Regions from separate parts of the Falsarthrobacter nasiphocae genome, predicted to be linked through region 1. Evidence: predicted binding sites of a transcription regulator. Region 1 holds the regulator's gene; the other holds the start of a gene.
What was found. The regulator HrcA, encoded in region 1, represses chaperone genes, less so after heat shock. The targets are predictions, from matches to a motif close to TTNGCACTCGNNNNNNNCGAGTGCNAA.

Region 1 (8,301 bases):
CACACCTCCGGCACGGGCCATGCGTCCGCGTTCCGCCAGGCGACGTCGACCAGTCCCTCCGGCGCGTCCTCATGAAGGACGACCACGAGGGCGCCCGAGGCGACGGCCTCCCTGACCCGTCCCGCGAGGACCTTGGTCTGCGCGAGGGGCTCGAGGAGGGGCGTCCACGGGTTGCGCGACTGCTTGGCGGCCGCCTCGAGCGTGTTGCGCCACTTGGCCGCCGACTTCTCCGCCTTCGCCTGGGGCCAGCGGGCCACGGACCGCTCCGCCTCCCACGGTGTGACCCAGGCGGCGCCCAGCTCGGTGCACGTCTCGATCGAGGCGAGGTCCCGGTCCCCCTTGGCGAGGGCCTGCACCACCCGGACGGGCGGAGCGAGCCGCGGCACTGAGAGGATCTCTTCGGCCACGACGACGAGGCGCGGCTCCTTGCCGCGCATCGAGTCACCGCTGACAGGACCGACGACGACCCGCCCCTCCCCGTCAGAGATGCGCACGTGGGCGCCGTCAGCGAGACGGTGGACGGTCAGCGCGTGCTTGGCCTCACCGCCCTCGACGACGACGCGGCCGCCGAGCTCAGCCCCCGCAAGGGACCGCCCGGCCGCGAACTGGTGCAGGGTCACGCGTGCCCGCCGCCGAACTTGCCGCGCAGGCGAGAGAACACGCCCCCGGCCTGGGCGTCAGCGCGGACCGTGCCGGAGCGCTTGTCCTCGCCGCGCAGGCGGGCGAGCTCCTCGAGGAGCTCCCGCTCGCGCCCCTTGACCTTGGTCGGCGTCTCGACGTTGATGACCACGCGCAGGTCGCCACGGTCCTCCGTGGCGACGCCGTTGCGCAGCCGCTTGGCCCCGAGGCCGCGGAGCGTGCGGACGGTGCCGCTCTGGGTGCCCGCCTCGACGTTGACCGTCTGCGGTCCGTCGAACGTGTCGATCGTCAGCTCAGCGCCGAGCGCGGCCGTCGTCATCGGCACTGCGATGTTCGTCGTGAGATCGTCGCCGTCCCGCTCGAACGCCGAGTCTGGCTTGACCTTGATCTCCACGTAGAGGTCTCCCGCCGGGCCTCCGGCCACGCCGGCCTCGCCCTCGCCGCGGAGCTGAATGCGGTTGCCCGTGCGAATGCCGCCAGGGACCTTGATCGTGATGCTGCGGCGCTCCTGGACGCGGCCCTGGCCCTGGCACGTGACGCAGGGGTGCTTGATGACGGTGCCGAATCCGCGGCAGGAACCGCACGGGGCGGCCGACTGCATGCGGCCGAGCGGTGTGACGACCTCCTGGGCGATCTGACCCGAGCCCCGGCAGACGTCGCATGTCGTGGGGCGCGTGCCGGGCTCGCAGCACGATCCGTTGCACGTCTCGCAGACGACGGCCGTGCGCACGTCGATGGAGCGCGTGACACCGAAGACGGCCTCCTCGAGGGTGACCTGGACGCCGATGAGCGCGTCCTGGCCGGCCTGAGCGCGCGAGGCGGGGCCGCGCTGTCCTCCGCCGAAGAACGAGCCGAAGATGTCGCCGAAGTCGAAGCCTCCGAATCCGCCGCCGCCGCCGAAGCCCGGGGCGGCGTTGCCGTTCGCGTCGCCGAAGCGGTCGTAGTTGGCCCGCCGCTCGCGGTCGCTCAGCACCTCGTAGGCGTGCGAGACCTTCTTGAACTGCTCAGCCGCGTCCTCCCCCGGATTGATGTCCGGGTGATACTTGCGGGCGAGCTTCTTGTAGGCCCGCTTGATCTCTTCGTCGCTCGCGTCCTGGGCGACGCCAAGCGTCTCGTAATGGCTCACTGCGGGAGAATCCTTTGTTCGTCTGAGTGAAGAATGCGTGTGATGTAGCGGGCCACGGCCCGCACTGCCGCCATGGAGGCGGCGTAGTCCATGCGCGTGGGCCCAATGACTCCCAGCCCACCCTCCGGTGAGTCCGGGCTTCCGTAGTGGGCGACGACGACGGCCGCCTCGGAGAGGGGCCCGGCGTTCTCGCTGCCAATGCGCACTTCGAGATCCCGCTCCTCGAGGGAGATCTCCGAGAGCAGGCGCAGCAGCACCACCTGCTCCTCGAGGGCCTCGAGCACCGGCGTGACGGAGGAGGCGAAGTCTCGCCGGGAGCGGGCGAGGTGGGCCGTGCCACTCATCGCCAGGCGGGAGACCCGGAACGAGTCGCAGATCTCCGCAGCGGCCACGAGGATGGTCCCCACGGCACTCGGCGGACCCGGGGGCCCCTCCAGCGGGACGGCGGCGCGCGCCGAGGCGCCCGCCGATTCCAGGGGGAGGCCGACCAGCAGGGCCCGCGCGCTGTCCCGGGCGGCCTCGACCTCTGGCCGTGCCAGGCCCGGCAGCGCCACCGTCCGCTGCGACACCTGACCCGAGCTCGTCACCAGGATGACCAGCGAGATCGTCTCGCTCAGCTCCACGACCTCGATGGCCTGAACGCTCGCAGCGGAGCTCACCGGATACTGGATCATCGCCGCCTGCTGCGTCAACTGGCTCATGAGCCTCACGCTGCGCAGCATGACGTCGTCGAGATCCTCAGCCCCATCCAGGAAGGTGCGGATGGCGTTCCGCTCCGCCGCAGAGAGGGGCTTGACCTCGGAGATCCGGTCCACGAAGAGGCGGTAGCCGCGGTCCGTGGGGATGCGGCCTGCGCTCGTGTGCGGGGCCGTGATGAGGCCCTCTTCCTCGAGGACGGCCATGTCGTTGCGGATGGTGGCCGGGGAGACCCCGAGATGATGGCGGTCCGCCAGGGCCTTCGACCCCACGGGCTCGCGCGTGCACACGTAGTCTCCGACAATGGCGCGGAGCACGGCGAGGCGGCGCTCGTTCGGCACGCTGGCTGACACTCGCTCTCCCCCGTGGCGTCTCGATGGCTGGTTCCGTGCGGAGATCCCGCCGCCGCGCGCTCCCGGCTGGCAGTCACTTCGCACAAGTGCTAACTCTAGTATGGCTAGTCACCGGCTCACCCTGAGCGAACACGCCCACCCATCTCACCCGGAGGACCCCGTGCCGCAGTTCGACTATTCGTGGGGTCCCACCCGTCTCACCAAGCCCGTCAAGAAGGCGCTGCCCCGCGTGCCCGTGGAGCGGGACATGGTGCTGGAGGACCCGCTCTCGGGGTTCGTGGGCGCCGTGGTCCGGATCGAGAAGTCCGGAGGCGCGATCCTCATCGAGCTCGAGGACCGCCACGGCGCGATCCGCGCCTTCCCCCTCGGGCCAGGACTCCTCCTCGACGGCCAGGCCATCGACCTCACTCCCCCCGCGCCGACCGCCCCCAAGGGGCCCCAGCGGACGGCGAGCGGGTCCGTCAAGGTCGCCGGCCAGCGCGCGCGGACCGCCCGGGCCAGCCGAATCTGGGTCGAGGGCAAGCACGACGCGGAGCTCATCGAGAAGGTCTGGGGCGACGACCTGCGCGTGGAGGGGATCGTCGTCGAGCCCCTCCACGGCGTCGACGACCTCGGCGCAGCCATCGCGGACTTCGCTCCGTCCCCCACGCGCAGGCTCGGCATCCTCGTCGATCACCTCGTCGACGGCACCAAGGAGAGCCGGATCCGCGACGCGGCCATGCGCACTCCGGGCGCGCGGGGCAATGTCCTCATCGTCGGACACCCCTACGTGGACGTGTGGCAGACGGTCAAGCCCGGCGTCCTCGGACTCGCTGCGTGGCCCACTGTTCCGCGCGGCCAGGACTGGAAGACCGGCATCCTGCGCGGCCTCGGCTGGCCTCACGCCTCCCAGGCCGACGTCGCGAACGGCTGGCGCCGCATCCTCGGAGCCGTGACCACCTATGCGGATCTGGAGCCGAGTCTGCTCGGGCGCGTCGAGGAAGTGATCGACTTCGTCACCGTCCCACCCGGCGCCGGACCCGCCTGAGGGCGACCGGCGCGCCGATTGGCCGCTAGAATTGCCATACCCGCAAGACCCCACCCCCACTCGAGCGAATCAGGTAACAGCACCCCGTGGCACACGCTTCTTCTGAGCACGATCCCCGCGAGTCCGAGACGGACCGGTTCGAAGGCGCCCCAGCCTCTGCCCTCCCGCTGACCGCGGCGCAGGACCGCCAGTGGGCCACGCTCGCCCACTTCGGCGGCGTCCTCATGTGCGTGCCCTCGCTCCTGATCTTCCTCGTCTTCAAAGACCGCGGCCCGTTCACCGCCCAGGAGTCCAAGGAGGCGCTCAACTTCACGCTGCCCCCCACGATCCTCGCGCTCATCGCGCTGGCCCTGTCCCCGCTGCCGGGGATCGGCGGCTTCTTCGCGGTCGTCCACGCCATCATCTGGGTGATCGTCACGATCTTCTCGGTGCTCGCGGGCATCGAGGTCGAGCGCGGCCGCCCGTACCGCTACGACTTCAACCTGCGCCTCATCCGCTAGTCGAGAAGCTCGCGAACCACCGCGTCCGCCATGAGCCGGCCCCTGAGGGTCAGCACGAGCCGCCCGGCGAACGCCGCCTTCGGCTCAACCAGCTCGCGGGCGATCAGCCCCGCGACCTTCTCACGGCCCGCCGGCCCCACGACGGCGAGGTCCAGCCCCTCCCGCATGCGAATCTCCAGGAGCACGCGCTCCACGTGTCGCTGCTCCTCGGTGAGGACCTCCCGCCCCACACTCGGGCTCTCCCCCGCGAGCAGCCGCTGGGCGTAGGCCGTGGGGTGCTTCGCGTTCCAGAAGCGGACGCCCCCGACATGCGAGTGCGCACCGGGGCCGACGCCCCACCAGTCTGATCCAAGCCAGTACGCCTGGTTGTGGCGGGAGCGCTCTGCTTCACTCTTCGCGAAGTTGCTCACCTCGTACCACTCAAAGCCCGCCGCGGTGAGGAGCGAGTCGGCCAGCTCGTACTTGTCCGCGGCCTCGTCGTCGCTCGGGTAGGGCAGCTCACCGCGCCGCATCCGGGCCGCGAGCTTCGTGCCGTCCTCGATGATGAGCGAGTACGCCGAGACGTGCTCCGTCTCGAGCGCAATGGCCTCCTCGAGGGAGCGCCGCCAATCCCCGAGGCTCTCGCCCGGTGTGCCGTAGATGAGATCCACGCTCGCCGACAGGCCCAGCTCCCGCGCCCACGCCGTCACAACGGGCAGACGTTCCGGCTCATGCGTGCGGTCCAAGGTGCGCAGGACGTGCGGGACGGCGGACTGCATGCCGAAGGACACGCGAGTGAGGCCCTCCGCGGCCATCGCCTCGAGCATCTCCCGGGTGACCGAGTCCGGATTGGCCTCCATCGTCACCTCGGCCCCTGGCTCAAGCCCGAACCGTTCGACCGCCGCACGGAGAATGGCCGCGAGATCCTCGGCGGGCAGCTGCGACGGCGTCCCCCCGCCGAAGAAGACCGAGTGCAGCGGCCGACCGTCGTCGGCCTCTTCACCGGCGCCGAGAACCCGGCGCGCGAGATCCAACTCCCGCACCGCCTGACCCGCGTACTCCGCCTGCGCGCCCCCGCCGCCGAGCTCGGTGGCGGTGTACGTGTTGAAGTCGCAATAGCCGCAGCGCACCGAGCAGAACGGCACGTGGACGTAGAGCGAGAGAGGGCGGCCCGCCGAGCCCTCCAGGGCGGACGGGGGCAGCGAGCCGTCGAGGGGAGGCTTCTCGCCGAGGGGCAGTGAAGGAGCCACGCGGGCTACTTCTTCTTGTCCTTGGAGTCCTTCGACTCATCCGACGAGAGCGCGGCGATGAACGCCTCCTGCGGGACCTCGACGCGGCCCACCATCTTCATGCGCTTCTTGCCTTCCTTCTGCTTCTCGAGCAGTTTGCGCTTGCGGCTGATGTCGCCGCCGTAGCACTTGGCGAGCACGTCCTTGCGGATGGCGCGGATGTTCTCGCGGGCAATGATGCGCGAGCCGATCGCCGCCTGGATGGGGACCTCGAACTGCTGGCGCGGAATGAGCTCCCGGAGCTTCGCCGTCAGGCGGGTGCCGTACGCGTAGGCCTTGTCGCGGTGCGTGATCGCGGAGAACGCGTCCACCTGCTCGCCCTGAAGGAGGATGTCCACCTTGACGAGGTCAGCGACCTGCTCGCCGTCCGCCTTCCAATCGAGGGAGGCATAGCCGCGCGTGCGGGACTTGAGCACGTCGAAGAAGTCGAAGACGATCTCGGCGAGCGGGAGCCAGTAGCGGATCTCCACGCGCTCCTCCGAGAGGTAGTCCATGCCCTTCAACTGGCCGCGACGGGACTGGCACAGCTCCATGATGGCCCCCACGAACTCATTGGGCGCGAGGATGGTCGCCGAGACCATCGGCTCCTTGACCTCCGTCACCTTCCCGGAGGGGAACTCCGAGGGGTTGGTGACGACGACGCGCGAGCGGTCCTCGAGCTCCACCTCGTAGACGACGTTGGGCGCCGTCGAGATGAGGTCAAGGTTGAACTCGCGCTCGAGCCGCTCGCGGACGATCTCCAGGTGGAGCAGCCCAAGGAAGCCGACACGGAAGCCGAACCCGAGCGCAGCACTCGTCTCCGGCTCGTACACGAGGGCCGCGTCGTTGAGCTTGAGCTTGTCCAGCGCGTCGCGGAGCACCGGGTAGTCCGTGCCGTCCAGGGGGTACAGGCCCGAGAAGACCATGGGCTTGGGGTCCTCGTAGCCGGCAAGCGTGTCCTCGGCGGGCTTGGCGAAGTTCGTGACCGTGTCGCCCACCTTGGACTGGCGCACGTCCTTCACGCCAGTGATGAGGTATCCCACCTCGCCGACGCCGAGGCCCTGGGTGGGGATCGGCTCCGGGGAGACGACGCCGATCTCCAGGAGCTCGTGCGTGGCGCGGGTGGACATCATGACAATCCGCTCGCGGGGGCTCAGGGAACCGTCGACGACGCGCACGTACGTCACAACGCCGCGGTACGTGTCGTACACCGAGTCGAAGATCATGGCACGCGCCGGGGCGTCCGGGTCGCCGACCGGGGCGGGGATGTCACGGACGATCTTGTCGAGCAGCGGCTCCACGCCCACGCCCGTCTTGCCGGAGACCTTGAGGACGTCCGCGGGGTCTCCGCCGATGAGCGACGCGATCTCCTCCGCGTACTTCTCCGGCTGAGCGGCGGGGAGGTCGATCTTGTTGAGCACGGGGATGATCGTCAGCTCGTTCTCCATGGCCAGGTAGAGATTGGCCAGGGTCTGAGCCTCGATGCCCTGCGCGGCGTCGACGAGGAGGACGGCGCCCTCGCACGCCGCCAGCGAGCGGGAGACCTCGTAGGTGAAGTCCACGTGGCCCGGCGTGTCGATCATGTTGAGCGCGTAGGTTGTGTCGTCCAGCTCCCACGGCATGCGGACGGCCTGGGACTTGATCGTGATGCCACGCTCCCGCTCAATGTCCATGCGGTCCAGGTACTGCGCCTTCATGTCACGCGGCTGCACGACCCCGGTGAACTGCAGCATCCGGTCCGCGAGGGTGGACTTGCCGTGGTCAATGTGGGCGATGATGCAGAAATTGCGGATGAGCTCCGCGGGGGTCTGCGCGGGCGTCAGCGCGTTGAGGGCCTTGGGCGACACGGGTACGAATTATCCTTGCGAAGAGTGGAGGCAGGGCAGTGATTCATTCTCCCATGAAGACGGCTGTCCCGCGCGTCGTCCGCGCGGCGAACTCCCCGCGCGACACGGCGGCGGTCAGGAATCGGGCGATCCGCCGCATGTTTGCTAGACTGTGTGGTTGTGTGTCCGCGCAGGTCGACGGGCACCCCGTCAGGTGATCCCCGCGGTACCCCACGCCGCTCAGTCGTCACCACGGCGGGACACCCTCACCGACCAGTTCTCCATCAGTGAAAGAGCAGTTGTGGCCAACATCAAGTCCCAGAAGAAGCGCATCCTGACGAACGAGAAGGCTCGTCAGCGCAATGCGGCTGTCAAGAGCGAGCTGAAGACGCTCGTTCGCTCCGTCAACGAGGCTGTCGCCTCCGCCGACAAGGAAGCAGCGACCACCGCCCTCGCCGCCGCGAGCCGCAAGCTCGACAAGGCCGTGAGCAAGGGCGTCATCCACCGCAACCAGGCGGCCAACCGCAAGTCGGCCATCTCCAAGAAGGTTGCGGCGCTCTAAGCGAGTCCGTCTGCCGCGGCATTGACCGCGTCTGCCTCAGCCCCGGTGCACTGTGCACCGGGGCTGAGGTTTTTCTGTGCCCGGGCGGCCGGGCTGCACCGGGGCGTCAGCGCCGGGACAGCAGGCGCCCGATCTCGATGATGAGCCGCTCGACGACGAAGGCGGGGTTCCGGGTCCCGCCTTTGACGTTGTAGTCCGCCTCGCCGACGGCGGCCACGGCCTGACGGAGCGTCTGCGTGCTCCACCGGCGCGAGTCCGCCAGGGCGTTCTTGGCCTGCCACGGCGCCATGCCGAACGCCTTCGCCGCGTCCCCCGGGCCGCCTCG
Region 2 (8,301 bases), 770 kb from region 1:
GCGGATCCGTCTGCTGCGGCAATAATCTTCATGAGACCCAGTATCCCAGACCGGCCCCGGGCCGCTGGGGACGGCGGCCGGGCACGCAGGCCGGACCGCGGCATCCCCGAGCGGGCGCGCACACGGAAGCGGGCCCGCCCCGAGCGCTGTGCTCGGGACGGGCCCGCGTGGGTCTGCGCGTGGGCGCGTCGCGACTAGAAGCCGCCCATGCCGCCCATCTCGTCCCCACCGGCGGCCGGAGCGTTCTTCTCCGGCTTGTCGGCCACGACGGCCTCCGTGGTGAGGAAGAGGCCCGCGATGGACGCCGCGTTCTGCAGTGCAGAGCGCGTCACCTTCACCGGGTCGTTGATGCCTGCGGCGAGGAGGTCCTCGTACTCGCCCGTGGCCGCATTGAGGCCGTGTCCGGCGGCGAGGCCGCGGACCTTGTCAGCCACAACACCCGGCTCGAGGCCGGCGTTGAGGGCGATCTGCTTGAGCGGAGCGTCGATGGCCACCTTGACGATGTTGGCGCCAGTGGCCTCATCACCCGTGAGCTCGAGCTTCTCGAAGGCGGCCTTGCCTGCCTGGATGAGGGCCACGCCGCCACCGGCGACGATGCCCTCCTCAACGGCAGCCTTGGCGTTGCGCACGGCATCCTCGATGCGGTGCTTGCGCTCCTTGAGCTCGACCTCCGTCGCGGCGCCGGACTTGAGGACGGCCACGCCGCCCGCAAGCTTGGCGAGGCGCTCCTGGAGCTTCTCGCGGTCGTAGTCCGAGTCCGAGTTGTCGATCTCCGCGCGGATCTGAGCCACGCGGCCGGCGATGGCCTCGGCGTCGCCTGCGCCCTCGACGATGGTCGTCTCGTCCTTCGTGACGACCACCTTGCGGGCCTGGCCGAGCAGGTCAAGCGTGGCGCCCTCGAGGGAGAGGCCGACCTCCTCGGAGATGACCTGGCCGCCCGTGAGGATGGCGATGTCGGCAAGCTGAGCCTTGCGGCGGTCGCCGAAGCCCGGAGCCTTGACGGCGACGGACTTGAACGTGCCGCGGATCTTGTTGACGACGAGCGTCGCGAGCGCCTCGGACTCGACGTCCTCGGCGATGATCAGCAGCGGCTTGCCGGACTGCATGACCTTCTCGAGGATGGCCACCATGTCCTTGACCGTGGAGATCTTGGAGTTGACGATGAGGATGTACGGGTCCTCGAGGACGGCTTCCTGGCGGTCGGCATCCGTGACGAAGTAGCCGGAGATGTAGCCCTTGTCGAAGCGCATGCCCTCGGTGAGCTCGAGCTCGAGCCCGAAGGTGTTGGACTCCTCGACGGTGATGACGCCTTCCTTGCCCACCTTGTCGAGGGCCTCGGCGATGAGGTTGCCGATCTGGGTGTCGCCGGCGGAGATCGAGGCGGTCGCCGCGATCTGCTCCTTGGTCTCGACTTCCTTGGCGGAGGCGATGAGCTCAGCCGTCACGGCCTCGACGGCCTTCTCGATGCCGCGCTTCAGCGACAGCGGGTCCGCACCGGCCGCCACGTTGCGGAGGCCTTCGCGGACGAGGGCCTGGGCGAGAACGGTGGCGGTGGTCGTGCCGTCGCCTGCGACGTCGTCGGTCTTCTTGGCGACCTCCTTGACGAGCTCCGCGCCGATCTTCTCGTAAGGATCCTCGAGCTCGATCTCCTTGGCGATGGAGACGCCGTCATTCGTGATCGTGGGGGCGCCCCACTTCTTCTCGAGAACGACGTTGCGGCCGCGCGGGCCGAGCGTCACCTTGACGGCGTCGGCGAGCGTGTTGAGGCCCCGCTCAAGTCCGCGGCGTGCTTCTTCATCAAAAGCGATGAGCTTTGCCATGTGGTGGAGTCCTTTCAGGACAGCGATATGCAGATGAACACTGATCCCGCCCCGATGCCCGCGACGGACGGGGCCCGCGTGACGGGCCGCCTCATCGTAAGTGAGATCGCGAATGTCAGGAACGGCGACGTTAGCAGTCCCGTGCCCTGAGTGCTAAGTCCATTGTTAGCACTCTCCCCTGATGAGTGCAAGACAGGTGGGCCCTGGGCGAAACCCGCCCGAGCCGGGCCTCGCGCCCGCCCCTATCCCGCGCCGTAGCCCGGGGAGACGACGACCACGAGGCTCTTGCCGAGGCTCTTGTCCACGGCCGTTGCCGCTCCCCCGAGGTCGCTCGCGAGAAGGTCAGCGGCGGCCTTCGTCGAGGACCCGCTGTAGTAGACGGTCGTGCGCCCCGGGTCCTCCTGGCCCCACACCCCGATCTGGCCGATGACCCACCCCTTGGCGGACAGCGCAGCCGCGTCGTCGCGCTGGCGGCCCTCCGCTCCGGTCGCGTTGAACACGTTGACCGTCCGCTTGCGCAGGGCCTTGTCTGCGGCAGCGCTCTCCGGCGTGCTCGCCGAGGCGGACGGGCTGGGGCTGGCGGAGGCCGACGACGGGGCCGCCGAGGGCACCGCATGCTGCGACGCGCGGGGCATGAAGCCGAAGAAAGGCAGAACGAACGCGGCCACGAAGCCCACGAGGAGCGCGCACAGGCCAGCCACCACGAGCGTGCCGACCCGGCCGGCCGGCTCGACAAAGCGCGCACGATGGGCCCCTACATGGCGGGGGTTCTCCGGGATCTCGTCGTACGAGTCCCGGGGCCACGCCTCGCCGGCGCCCCTCTCGTGCCGAGGCGCGTCGTCACTCATACTCATCGGGGCTCCTCCGCAGCAGGAGGCGCGGGGGCCTCGGCGGCCCAGCCGCCGAGCGAGTACCGAGACCGCGCCTCGTCGACTCTCCCGGAAAGTCTAGCGACGAGAGCCGGAAACTCCCGTGCCGCGCGGGGGTCCTGCAGCAGACTGCGAACCATCAGGTAGTGGTCCACGGGCTCGAGGCCGAGGCGCGTGCGGATCGCGCGGTCCTTGGGGGCGGTGTGCTTCCACGGCTCGGACTCCAGCTCGAGGCTGGCTCGCTCCTGCGGGGTCAAGGGGGCGGGGGCCTCGGCGCGCGCTCCGTCTCCCTCCGTCGAGGGCTGGGGCACGGGGCTGGCGTCAGGCATACGGACTAGTCTAGGAAACTTGCGGGTCCGCGCGCGATGCGGCCTGGGGCCTGTCGAGCGTCGCGGCCCAGGGCGGCGGGGCACCCGCCGCGAGGGACGCCGTTCCCGCGGGGCCCGCCCCGGCGCCAGCCGCCGTCGTCGTCCGCCCGCTCTTGACCCACCGCCGACCACCGCCAGCAGGAGTGCGCATGAACCCCGAACCGCCACACCCGGACTGGGAGCAGTCCCTCCCCGGCTTCGCCCGGCGCGCCGAGGAGCTCCTCGACGCAGCCGAGCAGGACTGCCCCGAGTTCCTCCCCGGGCGCGAGCGGGCGCTGGCTGCGTTCTCCGTGGCCCCGGCCGCCGTGAGGTGCGTGATCATCGGGCAGGACCCCTACCCCACGCCCGGCCACGCCATGGGCCTCGCGTTCTCCGCCCACCGCTCCGTGGCGCCGCTGCCCAAGAGCCTCGCGAACATCTACCGGGAGCTCGCCGCGGATCTGCCGGGCGAGGCGCCGCTCCTCGCCGGGGCCACAGCGGACCTCTCCGGGTGGCTCGCCCAGGGAGTTCTCCTCCTCAACACGTGCCTGACGGTCCGCCCCGGGGCGCCGGGCTCCCACTCACGGCTGGGCTGGCAGCAGCTGACCATCGACGCGCTGAGCACCGTGGTGGAAAGGTCAGTCCGGGATGAGCGGCCGCTCGTGCTCCTGGAGTGGGGGCGGCACGCGCAGAAGGTCGGGGACGCGCTGCCTGACGGGCCGCTCGTCCGACGGATCGCCTCCGCGCACCCGTCACCCCTCTCGGCGAGCCGGGGCTTCTTCGGCTCCCGCCCCTTCAGCCGCGCGAACGAGCACCTGACGGCACACGGGCTCGAGCCCGTGGACTGGGTGCGCTCGCTCCTCGATCCGGACGCGGACCACGCGACCGAGCCGGCCTAGGCCGGGCGGCGAGGGGCGGGGAGTGGCCAGGCGCTCGCGCGGGTCAGCGGCGGCGGCCGCGCCGCTGGTCCACCGTGGACTGCGAGGCGCGCGTCAGGGGCCGGGCGAGGTTGTCGCCCGCGACGAGCCCGGCCGCGAGCCCGAGGATGATCATGAGTGCACCGGCGAGGCCGCCCACGCCCGTGAACGTCGACTCCTCGATGGTCAGGGTGTACATCGCGCGGAAGATCGAGAGCCCGGGCAGCAGGTACAGGACGGCGGGGACGGCGACGACGAGCTGCGGCGCGCCGAGGCGCAACGCCACGATCCGCGCCACGAAGCCCACCACGCCGGCTGCCAGCGCGGGCGTGAGGCGCTCCCCGAACCCGAGCCCGATGAAGATCACGTAGGCCGCGTAGCCGACCGTCGCCACGACGGCCGTCGGCAGGAGCAGCCTCACCTGGCTCTGCTCGAAGACGACGATGAGCGACGCCGCCGCGAAGACGACGATCGCGGTGGCCCACGGGCTGAGGTAGGGCACGGGCTTCCACGTGACATCGAGCTGCTCCACCCCGATGATGCTCGCGACGACCACGGGCACAGCGATGCCGACGACGATGGCCCCAAACGTCAGCATCGCCGAGAGAAGACGGCCCGCCGCGGTGACGGGGAACCCGTTGATGGCGTCCTGAACCGCGCCCACGGTGCGTCCGGCCGGCACGAGGAGGACGAGCCCGCCGGCCACGGCGAGGGACGGGCGGAAGCCGTCGTTGAGCGCGAACATCCCCATGGCGAAGGCGGTGACGACGAACGCGCTCACCGTCGTCGAGTAGAAGTCCGGGACGCGCCAGCGGGAGAGCTGCCGTGCCGCGAGGCCGGACACGAGGGTCGCGGCGGTTGTCACGAGCGCCTCCGGGACGTGGCCTCCGATCATGATGACGATCAGCCCGCAGAAGACAGCGCCGGCCACCGTGACCATCCACTTGGCGAACGGCTTGGGCCGCTTCGTGATTCGCCGGAGCTCGTCGGCCGCGTCCGTGCGGCTCACCCCGCCGGCCACGATCTTGGTCACGAGGTCATGGACCATGACAAGGCCCGCGTAGTTGTTCGTCCAGGAGCGCACAACGCGCAGGACGGTGATGGGCGTCTGCCCCGGCGGGGAATAGTTGAGCTGGACTGACTGGTTCGTGATGTCGACGTCGACATCCCTCAGCCCATACGCCGCCGTCACGGCGATCATGCTTGTCTCCACCTCGAGGGCGCCGGCGCCATAGCGGAACATGACCTCGGCGAGGTGCAGAGCGAGATCGAGCGTCTTCCGGGCGCCTTCGTAGGCGTTGATCCCGGCGGTCTCGGGCGGCTCGAAGCGGGGCATCGAGCGGGCGTAGGGCGAGCCTGCGAGCCGGTCGGTGATCGCCATGGCCTGGGTGGGCGGGGCCTCGCCCTGGACCATTTTGCGCAGAAGCCTGCGGGCGGCCGCCGTGCCTCGAACGGCGGGGGCGCCCACGGAGCCGGGTGTGGCCGCGAGCGCGCTCGTTGGGTCAACCCCTGCTGACCCGGTCTCCTCCCGTCCCGCGCGGCCAGGCGCGGGCCGGCCCTCCGAGCCCTTCTCAGGGGTCTCGGGGTCCGTGGGGTGCTCCACGGGCCCGGTCGAGAGCTCGGGGCTGACCCCCACGAGCGCCGCCAGCCGGTCCTGCGGCGAGGTGACGGGGTCCTGCGACACTCACCCGCTCCTTTCTCGGCTCGTGCGGCCGGGTCTTTCGAGAATCAGTAGAACGGCTGGTGGTGCTTGCGGTCCCAGAGGTTGCGGGCCACCTTCTCGCCCAGGCGCGCCCACGCGCCGTACCGCACACGGTCAACGACGACGTCGTAGCAGCCCACGAAGTCCACCACCGTCTTCGTGAAGCTCGTCTTGAAGAGGCCCAGGCCGTACAGGGGGTGTTCCGGGTTCTTGAGCTCGCTCGCGGGGGGCGTGCCGCAGAAGTCGTACTCCGTGATGCCGTGCTCGGCCTTGAGGTCGAGGATCGCCTGCCACTGGAGCTGGTGTGAGTCCCCGTACTGCTTGCGCCGGGGGATCGACCCGCCGTCCTTGTACGTGCCCTTCTTGCCATAGTTGATGACGAAGGCGCCCACCGCGGGGACGCCGTCCTCGTAGGCGAAGTACAAGCGCCCCTGGCCGGCCTCGACGAAGGCCCGCCAGAACATCGAGTAGTACTCGTAGGATCGCAGCCGCATAGCGTTGCGGTCCTGGACCTGGTTCATGAGCTCGAACATCGTGCGGAAGTTCTCGTCCGTCGGCTCCACCCGCTTCGCCTGGGCACCCTCGCGCAGGGCGCGGCGCACGGCGTTGCGGCCGCGGGTATGGAGGGAGCGCAGGAGGGGCTGCTCGTCGAGAGTCGTGTCGAGGATGGCCGTGTGGTCATTGGGCTGTAGGTCGGGGACCTTGACGAGCCCGGCGCCGGTCAGAGAAGCGGCGAGGTCGTCGCTCGCGAGAACATCCGGCTCGACGCGCACGGCGAAGACCCCAAGGCGCTCGCGCCGCACGAACTCCCGCACAGCCTCAGCCGCGGGGAGCAGGTGCTCCGGCTGGCCGACGTCCGGCCCCTTGATGAGGTACCAGTACTTGCCGAGCCCTGGGACAGACTTCTCAAGGGCGAGGTTGTAGCTGGGCTGCACGCCGTCCGCCTCGATGACGAGGAAGCGGGGGGCCCAGCCGAAGTGGGACTTGACCTCCGCGAAGGAAGCGGACTGCAGCATGTTGCCGCCGTTGGGGTTCGACGTGACGTGGTCGTCCCAGTCGACGATCTCTTGAGCGGTCGCGAAGCGCGCCGAAAAATTCACCATGTAAAGAAGCCTCTGATCCGTTCTCGGCGCCCGCAGCCCTCTCCCAGCTGCGGCGCGGTCACTCTCTGTTTCGAGCTTACTCGGTGGCTCAGACCCGAGGCCAGGCACCGAGTGTGATGTTCCTGAGGCCCTCGGGTGATGAGCTGACGGCGCCCGAGCCCTGCCCCCGGCAGCCCGCCGACGCATCCCCGCCGCGGACCCACAACGCGAGAACGGCAGGGGCGGATCTCTCCGCCCCTGCCGTCATTGGTGCTTCCTACTGGACTCGAACCAGCGACCTCTCGCGTGTGAAGCGAGCGCTCTAACCAACTGAGCTAAGGAAGCGCACGAGTTCCCAGTGTAGTCCACTCAGGCCCCGTGTGGGTAATCGTCGGTAGGCTGGCCCGCATGCACTACTTACTGCGCACACTCCTCAACCTCGTCATGTCCCGCCGGCGCTCCCCGCTCTCCCTGTGGGACACATCAGTCGTGAGATTTCGAACCCTCCCCATGGATGTGGACATCGCCGTTCATATGAACAACGGCGTCTACTTCACGATGTTCGATTTGGGGCGGTTCGACCTCCTCGTGCGCGCCGGCGCGTTCGAGAAGACCCGGTCCAATGGCTGGACGCCCGTCGTGGCGGCGGAGACCATCTCGTTCCGCAAGTCCCTCAATCTCGGCAAGGCCTACGAGCTCCACACTCGCATCCTCGGCTCGGACGAGCGGGCGGTGTACTTCGAGCAGCGCATGGTGGCCGACGGCGAGATCTACGCGCGGGGCTACGTCTGCACACGGATGACCTCTGCCAACGGGCCGGTCCCCGTGGAGGATCTCCTCGCCCTCGCGGAGCCCGCGGAAGAGGGACGGAACGCGGTGCCAGAGTGGCTCCTGGAGTGGCGGGAGAAGACCGCGCTGCCGAGCACTCGACGCCCGGCTCCGAACGTGTGGGATGCCCCTGGTGAGCGGGTCGGCCGCTGACCCGCGGCAGACCGTGATGGAGCCCCCTGCCGGATTCGAACCGGCGACCCTCTGTTTACAAGACAGATGCTCTGGCCAGCTGAGCTAAGGGGGCGCGCCCCGCGCAAGCGGGAACGGCCCTGCCCCCGAGGGGTCAGGGCCGTTCAAGTCTATCGGATGCGCTACTTGCGCGCGTCGATCGTGGCCTGAACGAACTTCTTGAAGTCCGATTCCGCCTGGGGGTCCCAGCGCTGGCCCTCGACATAGACGCTCGGGGTGCCGCTGACGCCGTCGTGCGCCGCGAGGGCGTTGGCGAACTTCGTGTAGTAGCGGAAGGCGCCGCTGTCCACGAGGGAGTCGATCTCGCTGGGCACGCCAGCGCTCTTGAGGACCGACTTGATGGTGCCGTTGTCCCCGCCCGTGGCCTCGCTGGGCTGCTGCGCGAAGAGGAGCTTGAGAGCAGGGTAGAACTTCTCCGGGAACCGGTCTGCCACGGACATGAGGGCGCCGCCCGCGCGCGTGGAGTAGTTCTTGTTCGCGGCCTGGTCGAGGATCGAGATGACCCGGTACTCGACGTTGGCCGTGCCCTTCTCGGCAAGGTCGT

Region 2: the regulator HrcA is predicted to act here: its motif matches at 1,951-1,977, upstream of groL (chaperonin GroEL).

Annotation. Positions count from the first base shown of each region.
Region 1 is NZ_JAVDUI010000001.1:4,444-12,744, reverse strand. It holds gene J2S35_RS00055 (16S rRNA (uracil(1498)-N(3))-methyltransferase) at 1-620, opposite strand, end outside; gene dnaJ (molecular chaperone DnaJ) at 617-1,765, opposite strand; gene hrcA (heat-inducible transcriptional repressor HrcA) at 1,762-2,802, opposite strand; gene J2S35_RS00040 (DUF3097 domain-containing protein) at 2,975-3,841, shown strand; gene J2S35_RS00035 (DUF4870 domain-containing protein) at 3,928-4,341, shown strand; gene hemW (radical SAM family heme chaperone HemW) at 4,338-5,570, opposite strand; gene lepA (translation elongation factor 4) at 5,576-7,435, opposite strand; gene rpsT (30S ribosomal protein S20) at 7,716-7,976, shown strand; gene holA (DNA polymerase III subunit delta) at 8,083-8,301, opposite strand, start outside.
Region 2 is NZ_JAVDUI010000001.1:776,062-784,362, forward strand. It holds gene J2S35_RS03455 (RNase H family protein) at 1-32, opposite strand, end outside; gene groL (chaperonin GroEL) at 195-1,820, opposite strand; gene J2S35_RS03465 (LytR C-terminal domain-containing protein) at 2,063-2,674, opposite strand; gene J2S35_RS03470 (DUF3263 domain-containing protein) at 2,671-3,018, opposite strand; gene J2S35_RS03475 (uracil-DNA glycosylase) at 3,207-3,935, shown strand; gene J2S35_RS03480 (threonine/serine exporter family protein) at 3,979-5,637, opposite strand; gene J2S35_RS03485 (lipid II:glycine glycyltransferase FemX) at 5,682-6,758, opposite strand; tRNA gene J2S35_RS03490 (tRNA-Val) at 7,006-7,082, opposite strand; gene J2S35_RS03495 (acyl-CoA thioesterase) at 7,146-7,718, shown strand; tRNA gene J2S35_RS03500 (tRNA-Thr) at 7,736-7,812, opposite strand; gene J2S35_RS03505 (DsbA family protein) at 7,880-8,301, opposite strand, start outside.